DNA from 3 places in the Photobacterium sp. J15 genome. Region 1 is predicted to be linked to each of the others. Evidence: riboswitches for the same ligand, from Rfam matches in the RefSeq annotation. Region 1 holds a riboswitch; each other region holds the start of a gene.

The links. Region 1 has a riboswitch for thiamine pyrophosphate ahead of thiM (hydroxyethylthiazole kinase). Riboswitches for the same ligand answer to the same signal wherever they lie in the genome.
Region 2: another riboswitch for thiamine pyrophosphate. It lies ahead of thiB (thiamine ABC transporter substrate binding subunit); the one in region 1 lies ahead of thiM (hydroxyethylthiazole kinase).
Region 3: another riboswitch for thiamine pyrophosphate. It lies ahead of thiC (phosphomethylpyrimidine synthase ThiC); the one in region 1 lies ahead of thiM (hydroxyethylthiazole kinase).

What each region holds. Positions count from the first base shown of each region.
Region 1 covers NZ_CAWMUI010000002.1:154,573-162,208, reverse strand. Annotated here, with positions in the region: gene AACQ93_RS17615 (LysR family transcriptional regulator) at 138-1,010, shown strand; gene AACQ93_RS17610 (MaoC/PaaZ C-terminal domain-containing protein) at 1,144-1,974, shown strand; gene thiE (thiamine phosphate synthase) at 2,051-2,665, opposite strand; gene thiM (hydroxyethylthiazole kinase) at 2,682-3,467, opposite strand; TPP riboswitch at 3,650-3,749, opposite strand; gene AACQ93_RS17595 (LysR family transcriptional regulator) at 3,838-4,770, opposite strand; gene AACQ93_RS17590 (universal stress protein) at 4,917-5,858, shown strand; gene AACQ93_RS17585 (phosphate-starvation-inducible PsiE family protein) at 5,874-6,317, shown strand; gene AACQ93_RS17580 (LysR family transcriptional regulator) at 6,938-7,636, shown strand, end outside.
Region 2 covers NZ_CAWMUI010000001.1:3,401,246-3,408,881, forward strand. Annotated here, with positions in the region: gene leuD (3-isopropylmalate dehydratase small subunit) at 1-389, shown strand, start outside; gene AACQ93_RS15165 (DUF547 domain-containing protein) at 628-1,416, shown strand; TPP riboswitch at 1,560-1,666, shown strand; gene thiB (thiamine ABC transporter substrate binding subunit) at 1,809-2,756, shown strand; gene thiP (thiamine/thiamine pyrophosphate ABC transporter permease ThiP) at 2,770-4,359, shown strand; gene thiQ (thiamine ABC transporter ATP-binding protein) at 4,359-5,084, shown strand; gene AACQ93_RS15185 (PhoH family protein) at 5,141-6,517, opposite strand; gene rapA (RNA polymerase-associated protein RapA) at 6,826-7,636, shown strand, end outside.
Region 3 covers NZ_CAWMUI010000001.1:55,908-63,543, forward strand. Annotated here, with positions in the region: rRNA gene AACQ93_RS00275 (23S ribosomal RNA) at 1-1,410, shown strand, start outside; rRNA gene rrf (5S ribosomal RNA) at 1,500-1,615, shown strand; tRNA gene AACQ93_RS00285 (tRNA-Asp) at 1,659-1,735, shown strand; tRNA gene AACQ93_RS00290 (tRNA-Trp) at 1,772-1,848, shown strand; fluoride riboswitch at 2,139-2,202, shown strand; gene AACQ93_RS00295 (voltage-gated chloride channel family protein) at 2,288-3,658, shown strand; TPP riboswitch at 3,762-3,859, shown strand; gene thiC (phosphomethylpyrimidine synthase ThiC) at 3,996-5,921, shown strand; gene thiE (thiamine phosphate synthase) at 5,918-7,168, shown strand; gene AACQ93_RS00310 (HesA/MoeB/ThiF family protein) at 7,158-7,636, shown strand, end outside.

The sequences.
Region 1 (7,636 bases):
AAAGAAACAAAACGTGATGATACTCACGGAATTGGTGATGATAAATGTATAGAAAAAGCATTCACTCGAAACTATGAGTTTCGAATAATAATAAAATCATCAAGAGTCAAAACCTCTGACGACAGAAGAGCTATACCGTGGATCGTTTAACCAGTATCGAAATTTTTGTCCAAGCCGTTGAATGCGGTTCATTTGCCGCCGTCGCGGAAGAACGGGATATCAGTGCTCAAATGGTGGGTAAGCACATCAGGGGACTGGAAGCTTCATTGGGAACTAAACTGCTGAATAAATCGACCCGTCATCAAAGCCTGACACCGGCCGGAGAACAATACTACCGCCGATGCAAAACGATTCTGTCTGAATTGCTGGCCGCCGAAAATGATATCCACCGCAGCCTTAACGAGCCCTGTGGTAATTTAAATATTGCAGCAGGGGTTAATTTTGGGATCTCTTTCCTTGCCCCACGTTTGGCCAAATTCCAGACCGCACACCCGAAAATGACGGTGAATGTCACCCTCAGCAATCAGCCAGTTGATCTTTTAAAAGACGGCTTCGATATCATGTTCCTTGACCACACCCGAGGTCATGAATCCCTGATAGCAAAAAAAATCCGTAGCTATTCCATGGTGCTGTGTGCATCTCCTCAGTACCTAGAACAATTTGGTTTTCCCAAACACCCGGATGACTTGACTCATCATCAATGCCTGCAACACAACACCAGCAAATACCCGCTAAAATGGCAATTCTATGATGGCAACCAACGTTACGCCCCGGAAGTCAGATCCAGACTAAACATCAATAGTAGTCAGGCCATGCTCAATGCCGCACTTGAAGGTGCAGGAATTACCCTTCAGCCAATATTCCAGATTGCCGACGAATTAAAAAAAGGTCGCTTAATACAAGTTCTGCCAGACTTTACGCTGGAGAAAATTGACATGTACATCATTTATCCGCCGTACCTGCGCGATACAGCAAGGCTCAATGCTTTGATGGCGTTTTTAGAAGAGTAAGCCGGAACAGGAAAAGAGCCTATTTAACAGACTGGGATATGTCTGATTTCACCATTTTTCCGCCATTGAATTAATGGTAATTTACCGCATCAGTTTTATGCCTGCATGCATAGGATATGCGTAAGAATAAGAAATGAATATTACGATTAACAGCTCAGATTTGCCCAATTCAGCCCCCTTGTTAGCGAAAGCAATGCTAAAGAGCAACAAGCAAAACAAAATTGAAAATATCCAACTAGTTGTAACAGGTTTTCGCTTTAACCAAAGCCAGCTGGAGAATTACTGTCACTTTTTAGGGTTTAATTCAGACATTGTTCCAGTCCCATTTCTATTTGTCGCCACACAACCAGCACAACTTTTTTTGCTTAACCAGGAAGCAGCAAAACTAACGCTCAGGGGCATTGTTCACCGTTATATTTCATTTGAATCTTTTGCAGCAATAAAACCGACCGAAGAATACAGCTTCTCTTTAACCGTCACGGATCAAATCAACATAGATAAGGGGTTTGAATTTGAATTGACGGGCGAATTGACCTCCCAACGGGGCCAGTGCGTTGCCCGTTACCAAAGCCGTTATCTGATTCGAACCAGACAAAGTACAGCACCGAAAAGGCCGCAAAAGAACACTCAATTTGCCAGCCCGACCAATTTAAGACATGCAATAAAAACAGTCATCACCCCAAAGATGTCACGAAGATATGCCAACATTTCGGGAGATTACAATCCGATTCACCTTTGCAGTTTGCTGTCTCGGCTTTTTGGCTATAAAAAGCCAATAGCGCATGGGATGTATATGGTCGGCCAATTAATGGCAGACCTGGATGCACCTGTTAAAAAAGCTGCCTTTGAATTTAATCGCCCGGCATTGCTTCCGACAGAATTACTGATGGTTAAAGACTCAAATATGCTGATGATGACAAGTGAGAGCGGCAAACCGGTTGTAAGCGGGTACATGGAAAACTGACGGCTTTGGAAATTGTCCGAACAACATCCAAAATAGATGGTCCGGACAATTGTTTTTAACCCCCAAAAGGCTGCCATTAGGACAATACTTCCATAAGAGCACGAGCAGCTTTTCTCGGACATTCGGCATGACAAATTGCCGAAACCAGCGCAACACCATCGACATTGGTGGCAATAACTGCATCAAGATTTGACGCATTAATCCCGCCTATTGCCACAATGGGGAAAGCACTTTGCGCGACGGCATGACTCAGGCCATCAATGCCCCACTCCTTCTTAATGTTAGCTTTGGTCGGGGTAGCAAAAATCGCACTCAGTCCAAGGTAGTCGACAGGCAAAGATTCAGCCTCAGCCAGTTGCCGTTCATTTTCAACAGAAAGGCCGAGCAACTTGTCTTTACCGATTAACCGGCGAGCCATTTCAACAGGCATATCGGACTGGCCCAGATGTACACCATCGGCATCTACAGCCAGTGCCACATCGACACGATCATTGATGATCAACGGAACACCGGTGCCCTGCAAGATTGTTTTCACTGCCGAGGCCCTTTCGATAAAAGCACGCACATCACCATGCTTTTCCCGAACCTGTACCATGGTCACCCCGCCCGTGACAGCTTCTTTAACAACGGTCTTTAAGGTATCCAGATCCTGTTGATCATCAGTAACAAGATATAAACGATACGGACTCATTCTTTACTCCCCAAAACTAAACCAGCTTTAGGCGCTGAACCAGCGTCTCTTCATCAAGCTGATACAAGGCATCCAGCAAATTAAGCTGCAAAGACCCCGGACCTTGCGACTGTTCTGCCGCTATTTCACCGGCCACACCTAGAATGGCCGCCGCCGCTAATCCGGTCTCTTCTCCGACCGCGGCAAAAGCCCCGGTCAGTGCACTCAGGGTGCATCCCATACCGGTAACATAAGGCATCATGGTATGGCCATTACGCAATTGAGCCTGTCCTTCATTGGTGACAACAAAATCAACCTCACCGGAAATAACCACACTGCATTGGTATTCCCCGACCAAATAGCGCGCCGCATCCACTGCTGCTTCACTGCTATCGAGAGCATCCACTCCTTTGTTCTGTCCTTTCTCGCCTGCAAGAGCGATAATTTCAGACGCATTACCCCGAATAACCAGCTTATTGGCCGCCTTCGCAATCTGGCGAGAGGTTTCTGTTCGTAAGCGGCTGGCACCGCAGCCGACAGGGTCGAGCACTACCGGTTTATTATTAAGATTTGCCTGTTCAACAGCGAATACCATACGCGGCGTCCATACACTGTCCAGGGTACCGATATTGATAACCAACGCGCCGGCAAAAGCCATCATTTCCGTCATTTCCTCACGGGAATGCGCCATGATAGGTGAAGCTCCAATCGCCAACAGCGCATTGGCGGTATTATTCATTACAACGTAGTTAGTAAGGTTTACGACCAGTGGTTTCTGCTCACGAACCGCTTGCAGGGCTTGAATTATGGTTTGTGTGTTCATGCTGTCCCTCAGAAATTGCAGTTATTAATTCCGGTGGCTAAATTCCGGAGGCTAATAGGGAGAACCTGAAGGAAGCGACAGATATGAATGCTGTGACTGGATTTGGCATATCGGGCTCCTGGGACTGACGCACAGGATCCTGCCCGAGCCAAAGATGTTAAGAGGTATAAATCAAACAATCATTAGCAAGACACATAGTTCCCTACGCCAGTATTAACTGAATCAGGTTCAACGGGTCTCGCAACGTGCGATCTCAGCCTTTCGGCACCCCGACTATCTGTCCGGATAATAACAAGTTTTATTGAAAGAACAATAGATAAAACCAAAGCTTATAATGCCTATCAGTACACACTCAAAACCGAACAAGCAATCATGGCAAAACAATATCATGCAGCAAACCTTCCCCCTGGTCGGTAATAAACTCCACAAAAGCATCGCTGAGAGCTGTCTGTACCCGATTGGGAGAGCGAACCAAATGCCAGCGAGTCATAATCGGAAACCCTTCTACAGGTAAAGCCACTAACTCATCACCAACCTCGGGCTTTAAGGCATACTCAGACAAGATCGAGATCCCCAAATCGGCAAGCACACAGTGCTTAATCGCTTCATTACTCTCAATAACCATTCTTGGTTTTAGCGCAAGATTTAACTGCTCAAAATGGCGATCAATCGCATACCGTGTGCCCGAGCCGGGCTCTCGGCTAATAAACGGATATTCGCACAGCTCAAATGGCTGTATTTTCTTCATGGCAGAGAGGGGATGGCAGCGGTGTGCAATGGCGTATAAAGGGTTGGGCAGAAAGCTGATCGCCAACTTTTCCATTTCATCAGAGAGAAGACTGAACAGATATATGTCGTCTTTTTCCTGAAGATATCTTTGCCGGATTTTCTCCCGGTTACCGACTTTAAGTTCAATATCAATCAAAGGGTAACGCTGGCAAAACATCCCCACTAAATGCGGTATAAAATATTTGGCGGAAGTAACAACTGCGATACGCAACGTTCCGGCTTTAAGCTCATTAAGCGCAGCCAGCGATATCTCCAATCGATCCAGCAACTCAAATAACGCCTCACCATGTCGGGCAACAACCGCGGCGGCCTCAGTAAACACCAGTTTTCGTCCAACCTGTTTGTATAACCGAACGCCCAACAGCTCCATCAACTGCTTGAGCTGAATAGAAATCGTTGGCTGGGTGAGGTTCAACACCTCAGCTGCTTTAGTCACAGAGCCGAGTTCATAGACAGTTAAAAACACCCGTAATGGCTTAATAACATTGAATCTGTTGCGTAAATGCTGAGGCATACCACCTCCGGCGATGACAGATATATAGATTCTAATCTATGCAAACCATGTTAATTATTAATTATATTTTAACATTCAATTGCGTCACATTAGGTCTGTCACCACAGCTCCGCGACCACCGGCTCGCTATCCAAGCAGGAGGAATTATGACTTTCAGACGCATATTAGTTCCAGTATTACCGGAACAAGATCTCGGTCCTTCTTTTCATCAGGCACTGGAGTTTGCCAATAACTACGATGCTAGCCTGACGCTGCTCACTGTTATCGAGGATTTAGCCGAACTTAAAGAGCTGGCAAACTATTCCATTACCACCCTGGATCTATTGGATAAAACAACCCGGGCTTTCTACCATCAGCTAAACGCCCACACTCATGAGCTAAAAAAACAGTACCCGAAAATTACGTTCTCAACGCTAATCCGAATAGGCATCCCCTTCATTGAAATAATCAAAGCGGCTAACGAAAACCAGACCGAACTCATCATTATTGATACCCATCACCACGACAAAACAACGACATGCCAGTGGGGCAGTACCACTCGTCACCTAATGCGTAAATCCAACATTCCCATCTGGTCGGTACACGAAAAACAGCAAAGCAAAAGCATCGAGCGTGTCGTTGCTGCAATAGATGTCACGACCTCATCCAGTGCTGACTTTAATGAAAAAATCATCAGTATCGCTCATGAATTCAGTGCCATTTGCCAGGCGGAGCTCCTCCCCTGCCATGCATGGCGACTTGAAACTGAGGGATACCTCCGGAAATGGAATAGTTACACAGACCTGGATATAGCACTGGTAGCCAAACAGTTAAGGCAAGACCGTGCAGATCGGCTGAAATCATTAATTGCACCTTATGAGGCCTCAGGCACGCCAATCAACATACGAATGCTGGAGGGGGATCCCAAGCAAATTATTCCCCAATTTGTGAAACAGGAAGACATAGATTTGGTTGTACTAGGCAGCCTGTCGCGCACCGGTATCGCCGGGTTACTGATGGGTAATTCCGCTGAGTATATGCTTGATGCCCTGAAATGTTCTGTTGTTACCATTAAGCCCGATGATTTTAGCTCGCCGGTTTTAAGCTAACACCGGAGAGAAACTATGAAGATAGATGAAAATGACACCTTCTCAAAAAAGCTGGAAATCGTGATTCACTGGTCCGTAAGAGCACTGTCGATTCTGATGGTATTGGTTATTGTGATGGGGGTGATTGATGTGGCATGGACGCTCTATCAAAAGTTAATCACGCCACCTCTGTATATTCTGACCATCTCAGATATGCTGGCGACTTTCGGCGCTTTCATGGCGGTGCTAATAGCCATTGAAATTGTCATTAACATCACGATTTACCTCAGGGAAAATGTCATCCATGTCAAAATTGTCATGGCAACAGCACTCATGGCGATAGCTCGGAAAGTTATCATCATTGATGCTGATACTGCCGATGCCATGTACATTATCGCAGTCGGAGTTGTAGTACTGAGTATGAGCATAGGTTACTGGCTCATTCACCAACTACCGAGAAAAAATCATATAGAGGAGTAATGACATAAATAATCAGAATTCAAAAAACCGGTCGCAACCATAAATAAAGCCTGATTATGGAATCATCAGGCTTTTTATTTTTGAATCAAAAGTTTTTCAACCCATAGAAACTACGACTTAATTCAAAGCTTTAACGCCTTAAAACTATCTAATCAGTTAGAAATTAAGATTGATTAAATATTCATGGTTATAACAGATAACTACCTCTGATTAAAAGAGTAACACCATCGAACATTAATAAAGGCCAAGATCCTTTTTAAGGAATTCCGAAAACTCTTCTGAGCAAACAACTCTTCTTTTATTTTTCACCCTCTTTTCAAACGGTATAAATAAGAATTTCACTACAGCTAGCATTCTTGACATCACTTATCCTCCCGGTATATTTTCTTAGACGAGACAATATCAATATATAGTTTTATTAATGTCATCAACCTTGCTTTAATGTGTGACTTTTTCATCTGGTAAAGCTTCCAATGAAACGCTCTCATCACTCAGTTAGCTTTTAATTTAAACTCAATGATTGAGATATTGATTAACCGTAATTAATTTATATATTATTAATCATTGATAACCCAAATGGTTTTCACTGAACACATTGTTACTGAGAGGGAACAATTCAAGTGCTTGATACCTATAATGAACTACTTACCTTTGCTTTTATATGTAAAACATTGTCTATTACAGAAACAGCTCAGGAACTGAAAAAATCAAAAGCCCATGTCAGCCGCCAACTGGCAAACCTGGAAAAGCGCATCGGTACAACTCTTGTTTATCGTACAACCCGAAGCCTGACATTAACTGAAAATGGATTAGCACTTAAAAGTGACGCAATTTCATTACTCAATGCTTCCCAACAACTGGACTATAAAGCAAGTTCGTTATCAAGCGGTATCAGCGGACGTTTCTGCATTACGATTCCGACATCAATCGCGACATCGATTTTTTCAGAAGTGCTTTCAGGATTAAATAAGCAATTTCCCAAAGTAAGCTTTGAAATTGTTGTCAGTAATAATGTCGAACCTTTACTAGATAAGAAAATTGATCTCGGAATCCGAATTGGAGCAGTCGACGAAAAATTAGTTGCTCATAAGGTTGGCTCTTATCGCACGGTTTTTGTCTCATCAAACAAAGAAGATAAAAACAGACAAATCAATGAATTAACTCTAGTTGTAAACTCTTTTCCGTGTACACCAAGCTTTAACCTAAAAGTTGAAAATGAATTATTGAACGTTAATAGTTTCAAAGACACCATTTTTGTCAATGAAACCGCAACTCAATTATCTTTTATCAAAAATGGCCTGGGTGTTGGATTGATTCCT
Region 2 (7,636 bases), on a different contig from region 1:
TTTTGCTGGCGCGGGAAAACTTCGGTTGCGGCTCATCACGAGAGCACGCTCCGTGGGCTCTGGCAGATTACGGCATAAAAGTGATGATCGCCCCGAGCTTCGCCGATATTTTCTACGGTAACGCCATCAACAACCAGATGGTGCCGGTACGCCTGACCGAACAGGAAGTCGATGAGATTTTCCAGTTCATTGAAACCAACGAGGGTGCCGAAGTTACGGTAGATCTGAAGAGCATGACCGTCACTGCCAACGACAAGGAATACCGTTTTGAAATTGACGAATTCCGCCGCCACTGCCTGCTGAACGGCTTGGATAACATCGGCCTGACCCTGCAGCATGAAGACAAAATCGCCGAGTATGAAAGTAATATCCCGGCTTTTCTTGCCTGACTATTCAGCCACACACCTGAATAGTTGATAAAAGTAAGCAGTAACAAACTCACGCCCCGGTTCATTCTCCGGGGCGCTTTCTTTTCTATCACTTATACCAAACGGAACAATAACCTTTTTTCATCACCTGTTTTCTTCTCCATAATTAATTGCAGAAGAAACAAATGAAAGACATTCGCCCCTGACAGGGTCATCTGGTATACCAAAATGAATAATTTGCTCTGACTAAGGACAGCCCATGCGACTGCTACTTACTTTTATCCTGCTTATCTCCTCTGCCCTGAGCCCGGTACTGGCGGCCCCCAAAGCCGACCTGTGGCCATTCTGGCAAAAAAGCAACGAGACAAACACAGCGATGATTGACCACAGCCGCTGGCAAAAGATGCTGGACACCTATCTGGTGGAGCTGCCCCAACAAACCCTGTTTCGCTATCACGCAGTCTCCGATAACGACAAATGGGAGCTTGACCGCTACATTCGCCAACTTGCGACCATCGATCCCCGTCAGTATTCAAAACCGGAGCAGTTTGCCTATTGGGTCAACCTTTATAATGCCCTGACCGTACGACTGATCATCAATAACTACCCGATCAAATCCATCACCAAACTCGGCGGCTTCTTCAGCTTCGGGCCATGGGATGAGGAGCTAATCACGGTTGCCGAGCAGGCGTTGTCACTCAATGATATAGAGCATCGCATCCTGCGCCCGATCTGGCGTGATGCCCGGATTCACTATGCGGTAAACTGCGCAAGCCTCGGCTGTCCGGACCTGCAACCCGTCGCCTTTACAGCCGACAACACGGAAACACTACTCGAACAGGCCGCCAGCCGTTTCATAAACAGCCCTAAGGGCGTGGAAATCAACGGCAACCGCATTCAGCTGTCATCCATTTATGACTGGTACGGCAATGACTTCGGCTCACAACGCGATCTGCAAAAGCACCTCAACCAGTACCACAAAGGACAACCTCTGCAACTGAATAATGTCAGCTACGACTATAACTGGTCACTCAATGAGGCGAAGTGAGCACAAACTAATTAACCATATAATCTGACAGTTATTTTTCAGCCTGCCCTGTATCGGCACAACCGTCACAGATGCGGATCAATATTCTGCGTACACTCTTGTATTGCGCTGGCAACCAGCGACATAGCGCATTACAATAGCTCTCGTTCTCATTGGGGTGTCCGACCTAAACCGGACTGAGACTGCAACCGCAGAACCCACTGAACCTGAACCAGATCATGCTGGCGTAGGAATTGAGATAATACCGACCACAATCAAGTGTCAGCGTCGCAGCACGATGCCGGACGCCTTTTCTCAACCCTGTGCCGCTCATATTTATCCCCCTTGCGGGAAGCAAGGGTATTTAGGAGCGCATAGTGAACAAACTTCTTCCGACTTTAACCCTGTCGCTGATGGCTGGCTCTGCCATGGCCGCAGAGACCCTGACTGTCTACACCTACAGCTCATTTGCCTCAGACTGGGGACCGGGCCCGGCGATTGAAAAAGCCTTTGAGGCTCAGTGTGGCTGTGACCTGGAATATGTCGCGCTGGAAGACGGCGTATCGATCCTCAACCGCTTGCGCCTTGAAGGTAAAGGTACCAAGGCAGATATCGTGCTGGGGCTGGATAACAATCTGTTGAGTGAAGCGAAGAAAACCGGCCTGCTGGCTGAACATAACGTTGATACCAGTAAAGTCACCCTGCCAAACGGCTGGACGGACACCACATTCGTCCCTTATGACTACGGCTACTTCGCCTTTGTTTATAACTCAGAAAAGCTGGCCAATCCGCCGAAAAGCCTGAGCGAACTGGTTAAGCGTGACGATCTCAGCATCATCTACCAGGATCCGCGTACCTCTACTCCAGGCCAGGGCCTGATGCTGTGGATGAAATCTGTCTATGGTGACAAAGCTGATGCCGCCTGGCAGCAACTGGCGAAAAAAACCGTTACTGTCACCAAAGGTTGGTCCGAAGCCTACAACATGTTCCTGAAGGGCGAATCAGATCTGGTGCTGTCTTACACCACATCTCCGGCTTACCACATCATTGCCGAAAACGAAGGCAAGTATAAAGCCGCTGACTTCAGCGAAGGCCACTATATGCAGGTCGAAGTCGCCGCCAAGCTCAAGAACAGCCAAAATCAAAAGCTGGCCGATAAGTTCCTGTCGTTTATCCTGACGCCGGAATTCCAGTCGGTGATCCCAACTGGCAACTGGATGTATCCTGTCACCGAACAGGCGCTGCCGAAAGGCTTTGAACAGCTGACACTGCCAGCTAAATCACTGGAATTCAGCGCCGAGGAAGTGGCCGCTCAACGTCGTGGATGGATCCGTGAATGGCAACATGCCCTGACCCAATAATGGCTACCGACCTTTGAATACCCGCGTTACCCAAATTCTGCCCGGCATCGTCTCTGCCGGGCTGATTGTCACTCTGGTGCTCTGCGCTATCTCAGCCCTGATCAGCCAGGCCAACGAACTCAACCCGTTCTTCATCTGGCAGGATCCTTACCTGCGCCATGTCGCCGGCTTCAGTTTCTATCAGGCCCTGTTATCCACGATATTGAGTGTGATCCCGGCCATCCCCGCGGCATATGCCCTGTCACGGCGAAACTTTCCCGGACGCAGCCTGTTATTACGTTTGTTTGCCATGACTCTGGTGCTACCTGTGCTGGTTGCGGTATTCGGCCTGCTGGCGATTTATGGTAAGAGCGGCCTGCTGGCTGAACTGTACCAGCATTTCGGAGAATCCCTGCCATTCTCTGTTTATGGTCTCAACGGCATACTGCTGGCGCACGTTTTCCTTAACTTCCCGCTGGCAACCCGACTGTTACTACAGAGCCTTGAAGGGATCCCGTTCGAGCAGCACCAGCTAGCTGCCCACCTTGGGATCAAAGGCTGGCATAAGTTCCGCTTTGTCGCCTGGCCCAGGCTGCGCCAGCAACTGCCCCATGTCATAGGCCTGATCTTCATGCTTTGCTTTACCAGTTTTGCGGTGATCATGTCGCTGGGCGGCGGCCCTAAAGCCACCACGATTGAGCTGGCTATCTATCAGGCCTTGCGCTACGACTTTGACCTGGCCGGCGGTGCCATCCTTGCCCTGTGGCAGATGTTGATTTGCAGCAGTCTGGTGCTGATAACCCAGCGTTTTACCAAACCATTGTCGACCATGAGCGGCTCGGTATCCCGCCAACCGGAGAACTATCTCGACAGCTGGCAGGCAAAATCCTGGGACTGGCTGTGGATCGGCTTTGCTATTCTGCTGGTACTGCCCCCGATCCTGGCGGTTATCAGTGCCGGCCTGAACAGTAAGCTACCGACCCTGCTGGCAGAACCAGCACTGTGGCAGGCCGTAGCAAACTCGCTGAAAATTGCCCTACTTGCCTGTGTCCTGGCGGTCACCGCCGGGGTTGCGATCCTGCTGGCCAGCCGCCAATGGCGAATTGAGAAGAAAACACTACCCGCAGATGGTATTGAGCTGCTCGGCACCATTATTCTGGTCACGCCGGGACTAGTTCTCAGCACCGGGATTTTCCTGCTGCTGCGCCGGTACACCGATGCCTTCGAAGCCGCCTTCTGGGTGGTCGTCGGAGTCAACGCCCTGATGGCGCTGCCCTATGTAATTAAAACCCTCAGTCAGCCAATGCTGCATCTGGCCCAGCAATACAACCCACTGTGCCAGAGCCTGGGCATGCACGGACTGTCACGCCTGCGTCTGGTCGAGTGGCGCGCCCTGCGCAAACCACTGGCTCAGGCGCTGGCAATTGGCTTTGTACTCTCGCTGGGCGATCTGGGAGCGATAGCCCTGTTTGGCAGCAGAGATTTTCAGACCCTGCCGCTTTATCTATTCCAACTGATGGGCAGCTACCAGATGGATGCCGCCGCCGTCGCAGCCTTAATCCTGCTGCTCCTGAGCCTGGGACTTTTTACCCTGGTTGAAAAAATACTGATCCGGACACCATAATGCTGACCCTGAAGCAACTTAGCCACCATTACGCCCAGACAGGCCAGCCTACGCAGGCCGAACGTACGCGATACACCTTTGACCTTGAAGTTGAGAAAGGCGAAATCGTCGCCCTGCTCGGCCCGAGCGGGGCTGGCAAAAGCACCCTACTGGCGATGATAGCCGGCTTTCTGATGCCAGACAGCGGTAGCCTCACCATTGCCGGTCAAGCTATCAAGCACCAACCGTCTTCTGAGCGGCCGCTTTCACTGCTGTTTCAGGATCACAACCTGTTTCCCCACCTAACAGTATTCGAAAATATCGGCCTAGGAATACATCCGGGACTAAAACTCAGCCAGGAAGATAAGGACAACATTCAGGCCGCGGCTGCCAGAGTCGGCATTCAACAATATCTGGATCGCCTGCCGGAGCAGCTGTCCGGCGGCCAGAAACAACGTGTGGCACTGGCCCGCTGCCTGATCCGCAACCGTCCGCTGCTGCTGCTCGATGAGCCGTTTTCCGCTCTGGATCCGGCGTTGCGTAAAGAGATGCTGGAACTAGTACATGCATTAGCCAAAGAGCAGCAAATCACCGTACTCATGGTGACCCACAGCCCGGACGATGCCCTGAAAATTGCCGATAAATGCGCTTTCATTGCACAAGGGAAGATTAACGTTTTCGGCCCTGCTCAGCAGGTGCTGACAGAGCCGGAAGATGGAGAATTAAGAAGATATTTAGGCCATTAGGACTGATATAGAGAGACGAGTTTCCAATATCGAGAAACTCGCCTCTCGAATCTGAATTACAGGTTTTCTTCCGCAAATTCGGCCAGACGGCTGCGGATCACACCGTCGAGATAGATATTGGCACTACCCTCGAAATTCTTGAAACGCTCGACGATATACGTCAGGCCCGAGGTCACCGGAGACAGGTAACTGGAGTCTATTTGCGCCAGGTTACCGGAACAGACAATTTTGGTGCCTTCCCCACAACGAGTGATGATGGTTTTAATCTGGGAGGCGGTTAAGTTCTGACACTCATCCAACAGAACAAAAGCATTCTGGATTGAGCGCCCGCGCATAAAGTTAATCGATTTAAATTGAATATTGGCTTTTTCGTAGATGTATTTCATCGAGCCGTCAGTACAAACATCATGTTTGTGCAACGCTTCCATCGTATCGGTCACCGCTGCCAGCCAAGGAAGCATTTTTTCTTCTTCGGTGCCCGGCAAGAAACCAATCGACTCAGCGATTTCTGGGGTATTACGAGTCACAAGGATCTTGTCATACATCCCTTTTTCAATCACTTGCTCAAGCGCCGCCGCCATCGCCAGGATTGTCTTACCGCAACCCGCTGGACCGGTCAGGATCACCAGATCGATATCCGGATCCATCATCGCATCAAGGGCCATTCCCTGATAGACATTTTTCGGATGGATCCCCCAAGCCTGGCGGCTCATCAAGCGTTCCTGTCCGATATCTTTGATAGTGATGTTAGCGCCATTAATGCTCTGCACCCTGGCTGCAAAATCCGTACTGTCATCAAGCAAGTACTGATTGATAAAGGGTTTGTCGAACAGCTCAGTCGGCAGGGTATGCAACGTTGAACGCCCCCGGGTTTCAGACTGGCACTCTCCGACACGAGCCCAAAATTCCTCCTGAAATTCGTAATATCCTTTGGTCAGCAACCTGACATCATCGATAAGTTGGTCTGAACGGTAGTCATCAACATTGTAGACCCCGGCACCTTTGGCACGCAGCCGCATGTTAATGTCTTTAGTGAGCAAAACCACTTCCTTAGGCGCATGCTCAGCCTGCAGATAGAGCATTCCATTCAGGATCCGATTATCCCCGGCCTTATCAGCAAAGGCATGCACGGTTTCCGTCACTTCATAATCCGCAAAAATGGAAATCTTGCCGAGGCTTTCTTCATGACCGGAAAGCGGAATACCGGCAGAAATCTCTTCCGGCGTTGCATCGCGGAACACATCTTCCAGGGTCCGGATAGCCACCCGGGCATCCCGTGAGACATCACGCTTACTGTCCTTAATGCGATCCAACTCTTCAAGAACCGTCATCGGAATAATGACATCGTGCTCTTTGAATGAATAAATGGCGAGGGGTTCGTGAAGCAGAATATTCGTATCCAATACAAAAATTTTGCGTTCAGCATCGTCCATATTTACCTCCTAGGTAACAAGCAGACAGCAACATCAACTTGCCGTCCTTCTCTTAGCGTACGCCAGAACTACGCAATTACTATTTATGGCCAGAGATAATTAAAGAATTGTGACAGCAGGGGCTGAAACAATTTAGCTGGATCAAGATCACTTTCGCCGTGACCTTGTCCACCGCATGCAGTAACATATCTGCCCTTTTCTACCGGTGCGGATTCTGGCTTACACTTAACCTCAGTGTAGTTCAAAAATGTTAGGGCATCGGCTTAGCATTCTCATTAATATCAAAGAATTAGAAGGTTTTAACCACTATGCCATTTGCTTTGGGTCAACGTTGGATCAGTGATACTGAAAGTGATCTGGGTTTAGGAACAGTTGTCGCTCTCGATGCCCGTACTGTCACCTTGATGTTCTCCGCCAGTGAAGAGAGCCGCCTGTACGCACGTAATGACGCTCCTGTGACCCGCGTAATGTTTAATGTCGGAGATGTGGTTGAAAGCCATGAAGGCTGGTCATTGAAAGTTGAACAGGTCGATGAAACAGGCGGCGTGTTCACTTACATCGGTACCCGTACGGATACCGAAGAGGAAAATGTTCAGCTACGCGAAATTTTCCTTAGCCACCAGATTCGCTTCAATAAGCCTCAGGACAAACTGTTCGCCGGACAAATCGATCGCATGGATCGCTTTGCCCTTCGTTATCGCGCCCTGAAAAACCAATATGAACAGCACAAAAGTCCGTTGCGCGGCTTGTGTGGTATGCGTGCCGGTCTGATCCCGCACCAGTTGTTCATCGCCCATGAAGTAGGCCGCCGTTTTGCACCACGTGTTTTGCTGGCCGATGAAGTGGGTCTGGGTAAGACCATTGAAGCGGGTATGATTATCCACCAGCAGGTTCTGTCCGGCCGTGCCGAACGCATTCTTATCCTGGTGCCGGAAACCCTCCAGCACCAGTGGCTGGTTGAGATGATGCGCCGCTTCAACCTGCACTTCTCCATTTTTGACGAAGAGCGCTGCGTCGAGGCTTATGCCGATGCTGCCAACCCGTTTGATACCGCCCAGTATGTACTGTGTTCACTGGACTTCCTGCGCAAGAGCCGCCGCCGCTTCGAGCAAGCGCTTG
Region 3 (7,636 bases), on a different contig from region 1:
TCCGGGAATACATCAGGCTGAGACCCGATGTCGAGCTGCTACGGCAGTGAAGTCATTGATGCCATGCTTCCGGGAAAAGCCTCTAAGCTTCAGATAGTAAGGAATCGTACCCCAAACCGACACAGGTGATCAGGTAGAGAATACCAAGGCGCTTGAGAGAACTCGGGTGAAGGAACTAGGCAAAATGGTACCGTAACTTCGGGAGAAGGTACGCTGCTGGCGGTGAAGAGACTTGCTCTTGGAGCTGCCGGCAGTCGCAGATACCAGGTGGCTGCAACTGTTTATTAAAAACACAGCACTGTGCAAAATCGAAAGATGACGTATACGGTGTGACGCCTGCCCGGTGCCGGAAGGTTAATTGATGGGGTTAGACTTAGGTCGAAGCTCTTGATCGAAGCCCCGGTAAACGGCGGCCGTAACTATAACGGTCCTAAGGTAGCGAAATTCCTTGTCGGGTAAGTTCCGACCTGCACGAATGGCGTAATGATGGCCACGCTGTCTCCACCCGAGACTCAGTGAAATTGAAATCGCAGTGAAGATGCTGCGTCCCCGCGGCTAGACGGAAAGACCCCGTGAACCTTTACTACAGCTTGGCACTGAACATTGACCCTACATGTGTAGGATAGGTGGGAGGCTTCGAAGCAGGTACGCCAGTATCTGTGGAGCCGTCCTTGAAATACCACCCTTGTAGTGTTGATGTTCTAACTTGGCCCCGTTATCCGGGGTGAGGACAGTGCCTGGTGGGTAGTTTGACTGGGGCGGTCTCCTCCCAAAGCGTAACGGAGGAGCACGAAGGTGGGCTAATCACGGTCGGACATCGTGAGGTTAGTGCAATGGCATAAGCCCGCTTGACTGCGAGAATGACGGTTCGAGCAGGTGCGAAAGCAGGTCATAGTGATCCGGTGGTTCTGAATGGAAGGGCCATCGCTCAACGGATAAAAGGTACTCCGGGGATAACAGGCTGATACCGCCCAAGAGTTCATATCGACGGCGGTGTTTGGCACCTCGATGTCGGCTCATCACATCCTGGGGCTGAAGTCGGTCCCAAGGGTATGGCTGTTCGCCATTTAAAGTGGTACGCGAGCTGGGTTTAGAACGTCGTGAGACAGTTCGGTCCCTATCTGCCGTGGGCGCTGGATGATTGAGAGGGGCTGCTCCTAGTACGAGAGGACCGGAGTGGACGAACCGCTGGTGTTCGGGTTGTGTCGCCAGACGCATTGCCCGGTAGCTAAGTTCGGAATCGATAACCGCTGAAAGCATCTAAGCGGGAAGCGAGCCTCAAGATGAGTCATCCCTGATACTTTAAGTATCCTGAAGGGCTGTTCAAGACTAGAACGTTGATAGGCAGGGTGTGTAAGCGCTGTGAGGCGTTGAGCTAACCTGTACTAATTGCCCGTGAGGCTTAACCATACAACACCCAAGGGGTTTTATAGGACTCCATGAGCACTTGAATGTAGTGCGAGAACATAGTCAGATTTTCCGAGATTGTAAGAATTTTGCTTGGCGACCATAGCATTATGGACCCACCTGATCCCATGCCGAACTCAGTAGTGAAACGTAATAGCGCCGATGGTAGTGTGGGGCCTCCCCATGTGAGAGTAGGACATCGCCAGGCTTCCAATTTAGGTTAGCGTTGTGAACGAACGTTAATCCTGAGTGGAGCGGTAGTTCAGTTGGTTAGAATACCGGCCTGTCACGCCGGGGGTCGCGGGTTCGAGTCCCGTCCGCTCCGCCACTTATTCAGACAAAGTTAAGTCTTAAAAACGACTACAGGGGTGTAGCTCCAATTGGCAGAGCAGCGGATTCCAAATCCGCGTGTTGGGGGTTCGAATCCCTCCACCCCTGCCATCTTTGAAGCCTCAGCAGAAATGCTGAGGCTTTTTTCGTTTATAGCTCCAATTGACAGAGCAGCGGATCCCCCTGATACCAAAAACAGCGCGAGTTAGGGTTCGAATCCCTTCTTCTCTGCCATCTATGAAGCTTCAGATTACGCGTCCCGGTTAAATGCTGGTTTTTGTTTCTGTGACCTTTCCTGCTTTATATCAAGCAAAAGCTATTTTACTGCCTGAAGGCAAAATTTAAGCTTGTTGCTTGCTGTATTTCCCGTTAGCATTCCCTTTTGTTGATGAACAGCCATGTTCATTACGGGTGATGGAGTTCCACCTTTAACCGCTCTACTGAGATGATGACTCCTGCTGTAGTAGGATAGATCCGTCTATGGTAGGGCTAAATCATTTGCCATAACGTCTATCCTGAAGAATTAACTTTGTAATGATAGATAACTGGTATGGCACACCCACTAAGCGCTAACCCCAAAACTTTTGTCCAGATCCTAAGATGGACACTTCTTATAATTCCTGTTGCCGTTATTGTTGGCTCTCTTAACGCCTTTTTCCTTTGGAGCTTAAGCTTCGCTACTGAGACCCGGATTGATAACCCTTGGCTGCTATATCTGTTACCGTTAGCCGGGATTGTGATTGTTTATTGCTACCGGAATCTGGGTAAAAACTCAGAGGGTGGTAATAACCTGATCATGGATGAAATTCATGAGCCGGGAGCTGGTATTCCAACCCGAATGGGGCCGTTGGTATTAATCACAACAGTCATCACTCACTTGTTTGGTGGTTCTGCCGGACGTGAAGGGACGGCCGTGCAAATCGGTGGTGCAACGACGCACTGGCTGGCTCGTTGTTTCAAGCTGAATGAAGCAGACACCCGCCTGATCTTAATTGCCGGTGTTGCAGCCGGATTTGGTGCTGTATTCGGTACTCCATTGACCGGAGCGATTTTTGCGCTTGAGGTGCTGGCTATTGGGCGTCTGCGCTACGACGCGATTATTCCTGCTCTGTTTGCCGCTATCCTCGCTGATGTTGTATGTAGTGCTTGGGGTGCACACCATACCCATTATCGGATCGACTTCCTTGAGACCATTACCTTGTTTGAGCATGCGGTGAAGGTCGATATTCTGATGGTGGCGAAAATTGTTCTGGCTGCCATTGCATTTGGTTTGGCGGGTTACCTGTTCGGTGAGCTTACCCATGCGTTTAAAGATATCTTCAAGGCAACACTTAAAAACCCTTACCTGATTGTGGTTGTCGGAGGTTTGATTGTTATTGGGGCGGTGCACCTGATTGGTAACTATGACTATATAGGCCTTGGTGTGTACTCAAGTCGTGAAGGTGGCGTCAGTATTTTAAGTGCTTTCCATGAAGGTGGTGCAGAGTGGTACAGTTGGTTGCTTAAGTTGCTGTTGACTGCGATTACCTTGGCTGCCGGGTATAAAGGCGGGGAGGTGACACCGCTGTTCTTTGTTGGTGCGACTTTGGGTAACACCATGGCATGGATACTTGGTGCGCCGGTTGATTTATTTGCTGCGCTTGGATTCCTCGCTGTTTTTGCTGCGGCGACTAACACTCCGCTTGCTTGTACCATTATGGGCGTCGAGCTGTTTGGTGCCGACCATATGCTTTATTTTGCGATTGCCTGTTATACCGCTTACTACTTTAGTGGCCATACCGGCATCTATTCTTCTCAGCGAGTGGCTGTACCTAAGTTGTTTGATTTAGACGGAGCACCGACGATTACCCATAAACTGGGTGAATTGCGAGAAACTCATTCATCACTTCTGAAAAATTTAGCGAAAAAGTTCAGTAAATAATTCTTAGGCCGCACAAATGTGCGGCCTTTTTTGTTTGGGCTTAAGTTCAATAATTTATGTGAATTACGCTTGCTGCCTGTAAGGTGCTTACCTATACTCATCACTTAACTTGTCGGAGTGCCATTTGGCTGAGACCGCTTTGCGGGATCCGTAGAACCTGATCGGGCTAATACCTGCGAAGGGAACAAGAGACAATTCATCTGTCTAGCTACACCATCGAAATCGATCGGCCGTAGCCGCAGTATTCAGACGACGCTGTACACCCTAAGTGTATGCCTCTTGTTTATGCACCCATCCGTCAAGCAACTTCCCTCTAATAAGATGAAAGGAAATTGCTATGTCGAATCGCAAACAAGCGAGACTGGAAGCTAAACAATTTATTGATTCACTCACCGTCCAGCCTTACCCGAAATCCCGTAAGGTGTATGTGGAAGGAAGCCGTCCTGATGTTCAGGTGCCGATGCGTGAAATAACGCTGTCGGATAGCCTTGTTGGTGGATCCAAATCAAACCCGATTTATGAGCCCAATGAACCGATACGGGTTTATGACACATCCGGTTATTACACCGATCCTGATTGCGACATTGATATCTATGCCGGCTTGCCTTCTGTCCGGGATGCGTGGATAGCAGAGCGTAATGATACCGAGCTGCTGGACGGGCTGAGTTCTGATTATGCTCTGAGCCGTTTGGTTGATGATACGCTGGATGAGCTGCGTTTTAGTCAACGAGCTTGTATCCGCAGAGCGAAGCCGGGGCATCGGGTTACTCAGCTCCATTATGCCCGCCAAGGGGTGATCACTCCGGAGATGGAGTTTATTGCGATCCGTGAAAACATGGGGCGGGAAAAATATCGAGATTCCACTCTGAATCTGCAACATCCGGGTATTAGCTTTGGCGCAAACCTGCCTGAAGATATTACGCCGGAGTTTGTCCGCCAGGAAGTGGCGGCTGGCCGGGCCATCATCCCTTCGAACATTAACCACCCTGAATCTGAGCCCATGATTATCGGCCGTAACTTTCTGGTTAAGGTCAATGCTAATATCGGTAATTCCGCCGTCAGTTCATCCATTGAAGAAGAAGTTGAAAAATTGGTGTGGTCGACCCGCTGGGGCGGCGATACGGTGATGGATCTGTCCACCGGGCGCAATATTCACGAAACCCGTGAGTGGATAATCCGTAACAGTCCGGTGCCGATTGGTACTGTGCCTATGTACCAGGCGTTGGAGAAAGTGAACGGCATTGCCGAGAACCTTAATTGGGATGTCTTCCGCGATACTTTGCTGGAGCAAGCCGAACAGGGTGTTGATTATTTTACAATTCATGCAGGTGTTCTGCTGCGTTACATCCCGATGACCGCAAAGCGAGTGACAGGAATTGTGTCACGAGGCGGTTCGATTATGGCCAAGTGGTGTCTGGCTCACCACCAGGAAAGCTTCCTTTATACCCATTTCCGAGAGATCTGCGAGATCTGTGCCCAATACGATATTTCCCTTTCCTTAGGAGACGGCCTGCGTCCGGGATCCATTGCTGATGCCAATGATGAAGCGCAGTTCAGTGAACTGCGAACCCTTGGTGAACTGACCAAAATTGCCTGGGAATATGATGTACAGGTGATGATTGAAGGGCCGGGACATGTGCCGATGCATATGATTAGGGAAAACATGGAAGAGCAGCTCAAGCATTGCCATGAAGCACCATTTTATACCTTAGGCCCGCTGACTACGGACATCGCTCCGGGTTATGACCATATTACTTCCGGGATCGGTGCGGCGATGGTTGGCTGGTATGGTTGCGCCATGCTTTGCTATGTCACTCCCAAAGAACATCTTGGATTGCCTAATAAAGAAGACGTAAAAGTGGGTCTGATCACGTACAAGTTGTGTGCCCATGCGGCAGACTTGGCGAAAGGTCATCCGGGAGCGCAAGTGCGTGACAATGCATTGTCGAAAGCGCGCTTTGAGTTTCGCTGGGAAGACCAGTTTAATTTAGGCTTGGATCCGGATACGGCCCGAGCCTATCACGATGAAACTCTACCCCAGGAATCCGGTAAAGTGGCTCATTTCTGCTCAATGTGCGGACCAAAGTTCTGTTCAATGAAGATCTCCCAGGAAGTACGCGATTACGCCAGCAATCTTGAACACAACAATGAGCTGGAAATTAAAGTACTTGATGAACCATTACAGGGAATGCAGCAGAAAGCCTCTGAATTCCGCGCCCGGGGTAGTGAGTTGTACCACCCTATTCAAGAGGATCGTCAATGAGCTCTTTATGTTTGCCCGATAGCCTGACACCGTTGCTGATGCATGTGGAACCCTTGCTGGCTGCTGCTGATAAGTACCAGTTGGGAGAACAGGTCAGTGTGGATTGGAGCGAGTCGGAAACAGTCGACATTCAGTTCGAAGAGCGTCAGTTCAGTCTGGTGTTTAACCCGGATGGGGCTGATATTACCGGGTATAAGGTATTGGATCAGTGGATTGCACCTTATCCGTCGGTAAGTGAAATGCAGCAGCAGGTTGCCCAAAAACCAAATTTAATTGTCAGCGGCCTGCCAACTGAGAAAGGGTGTATTGATATCTGGCACCACAATGGTGAAGCCAGAGCCGTGTATTGTCACCACGCCGGTGCCAGTGAGCCGCAGCGTGCGATGCTGATGGTTGCGCTGGCACTGGATTTTCCGCTGGAGGATGCGGTGACTCTGGCCCGGGCTCATGCTCGTGGCTATATGGAAAGCCACATGGATGGTTATGGTGAAACTGGCTGGCCGATGAGCCGTGAGCTGTTTCCCCGAGCTTTAACGGCTAACCACCCAGAAGCAGAAGACTTGGGGTGGACTTGCAAAGAAGCGGCTGTTGAGCCGTTTGCAGCGACAGATCCGGCGAAGCTTGCGCTATATCCGGTAGTGGATTCGGCCGAGTGGGTTGAGTGCTTGTTGGATCTGGGAGTTGCGACTACTCAACTGCGGATCAAAGATGAAAACGAGTCGACATTGGAAGCTCAGATCAAACAGGTGATCGCAGCCGGCAAAGCACATCAGGCGCAGGTATATCTTAATGATCACTGGCAGCTGGCTGTAGAGCACAAGGCCTACGGTGTTCATCTGGGGCAGGAAGATCTGGATACCGCTGATTTGGTTGCTATCCAGCAAGCCGGTTTGCGTCTGGGTCTTTCTACCCATGGTTATTATGAAATCCTGCGTGCTGCTGAATTTTCCCCAAGCTACATTGCCTTAGGCCATATCTTCCCGACCACCACCAAAGAGATGCCATCCAAGCCGCAGGGTGTTAACCGTTTAGCCTTGTATCACAAGCTGATTGGCGAGGCGTTTCCGACTGTTGCCATTGGCGGTATTGATTTGAGTCGGGCTGAAAAAGTCTGGCGTACCGGAGTGAATGGTATCGCGGTTGTCCGGGCTGTTACCCAGGCCGAAGATCCTAAAGCCGCTCTAGACGACTTTAATCAGCTGCTCGTGCGTCATGAGCCAGCCAAGGATGCAACGGATGCTGAGTGATCAGGCATTTTTGCGTTATAACCGCCAAATAATGCTGCCCGAAGTTGGTGAACAAGGGCAGCAATTGCTGGCGCAGGCCCAGGTGCTGCTGGTCGGTGCCGGTGGGCTGGGTTCTGCCGCGGCTTTGTATTTGGCCGGGGCTGGTATCGGTCACCTCATGATTGCTGATGATGATGAGGTGGACAGTTCGAACCTGCAGCGTCAGGTCATTTACCGCGACAGTCATCAGGGTCGGAGTAAGGCTTTGATGGCTGCCGAGCAAGTGACTGCTCTGAACCCGCATATCCGGGTACGTCCGGTACAGGCTCGGCTGGCCGGGCAGCGGTTGGCAATGGAGATCGCTCTGGCCGACGTGGTTCTTGATTGTTCCGATAATCTGACGACCCGGCATGCGATTAATCAGGCTTGTTTTAGTGCCGGCAAGCCTTTGATCTCAGGAGCGGCGATTCGCTGGCAGGGCCAGCTGAT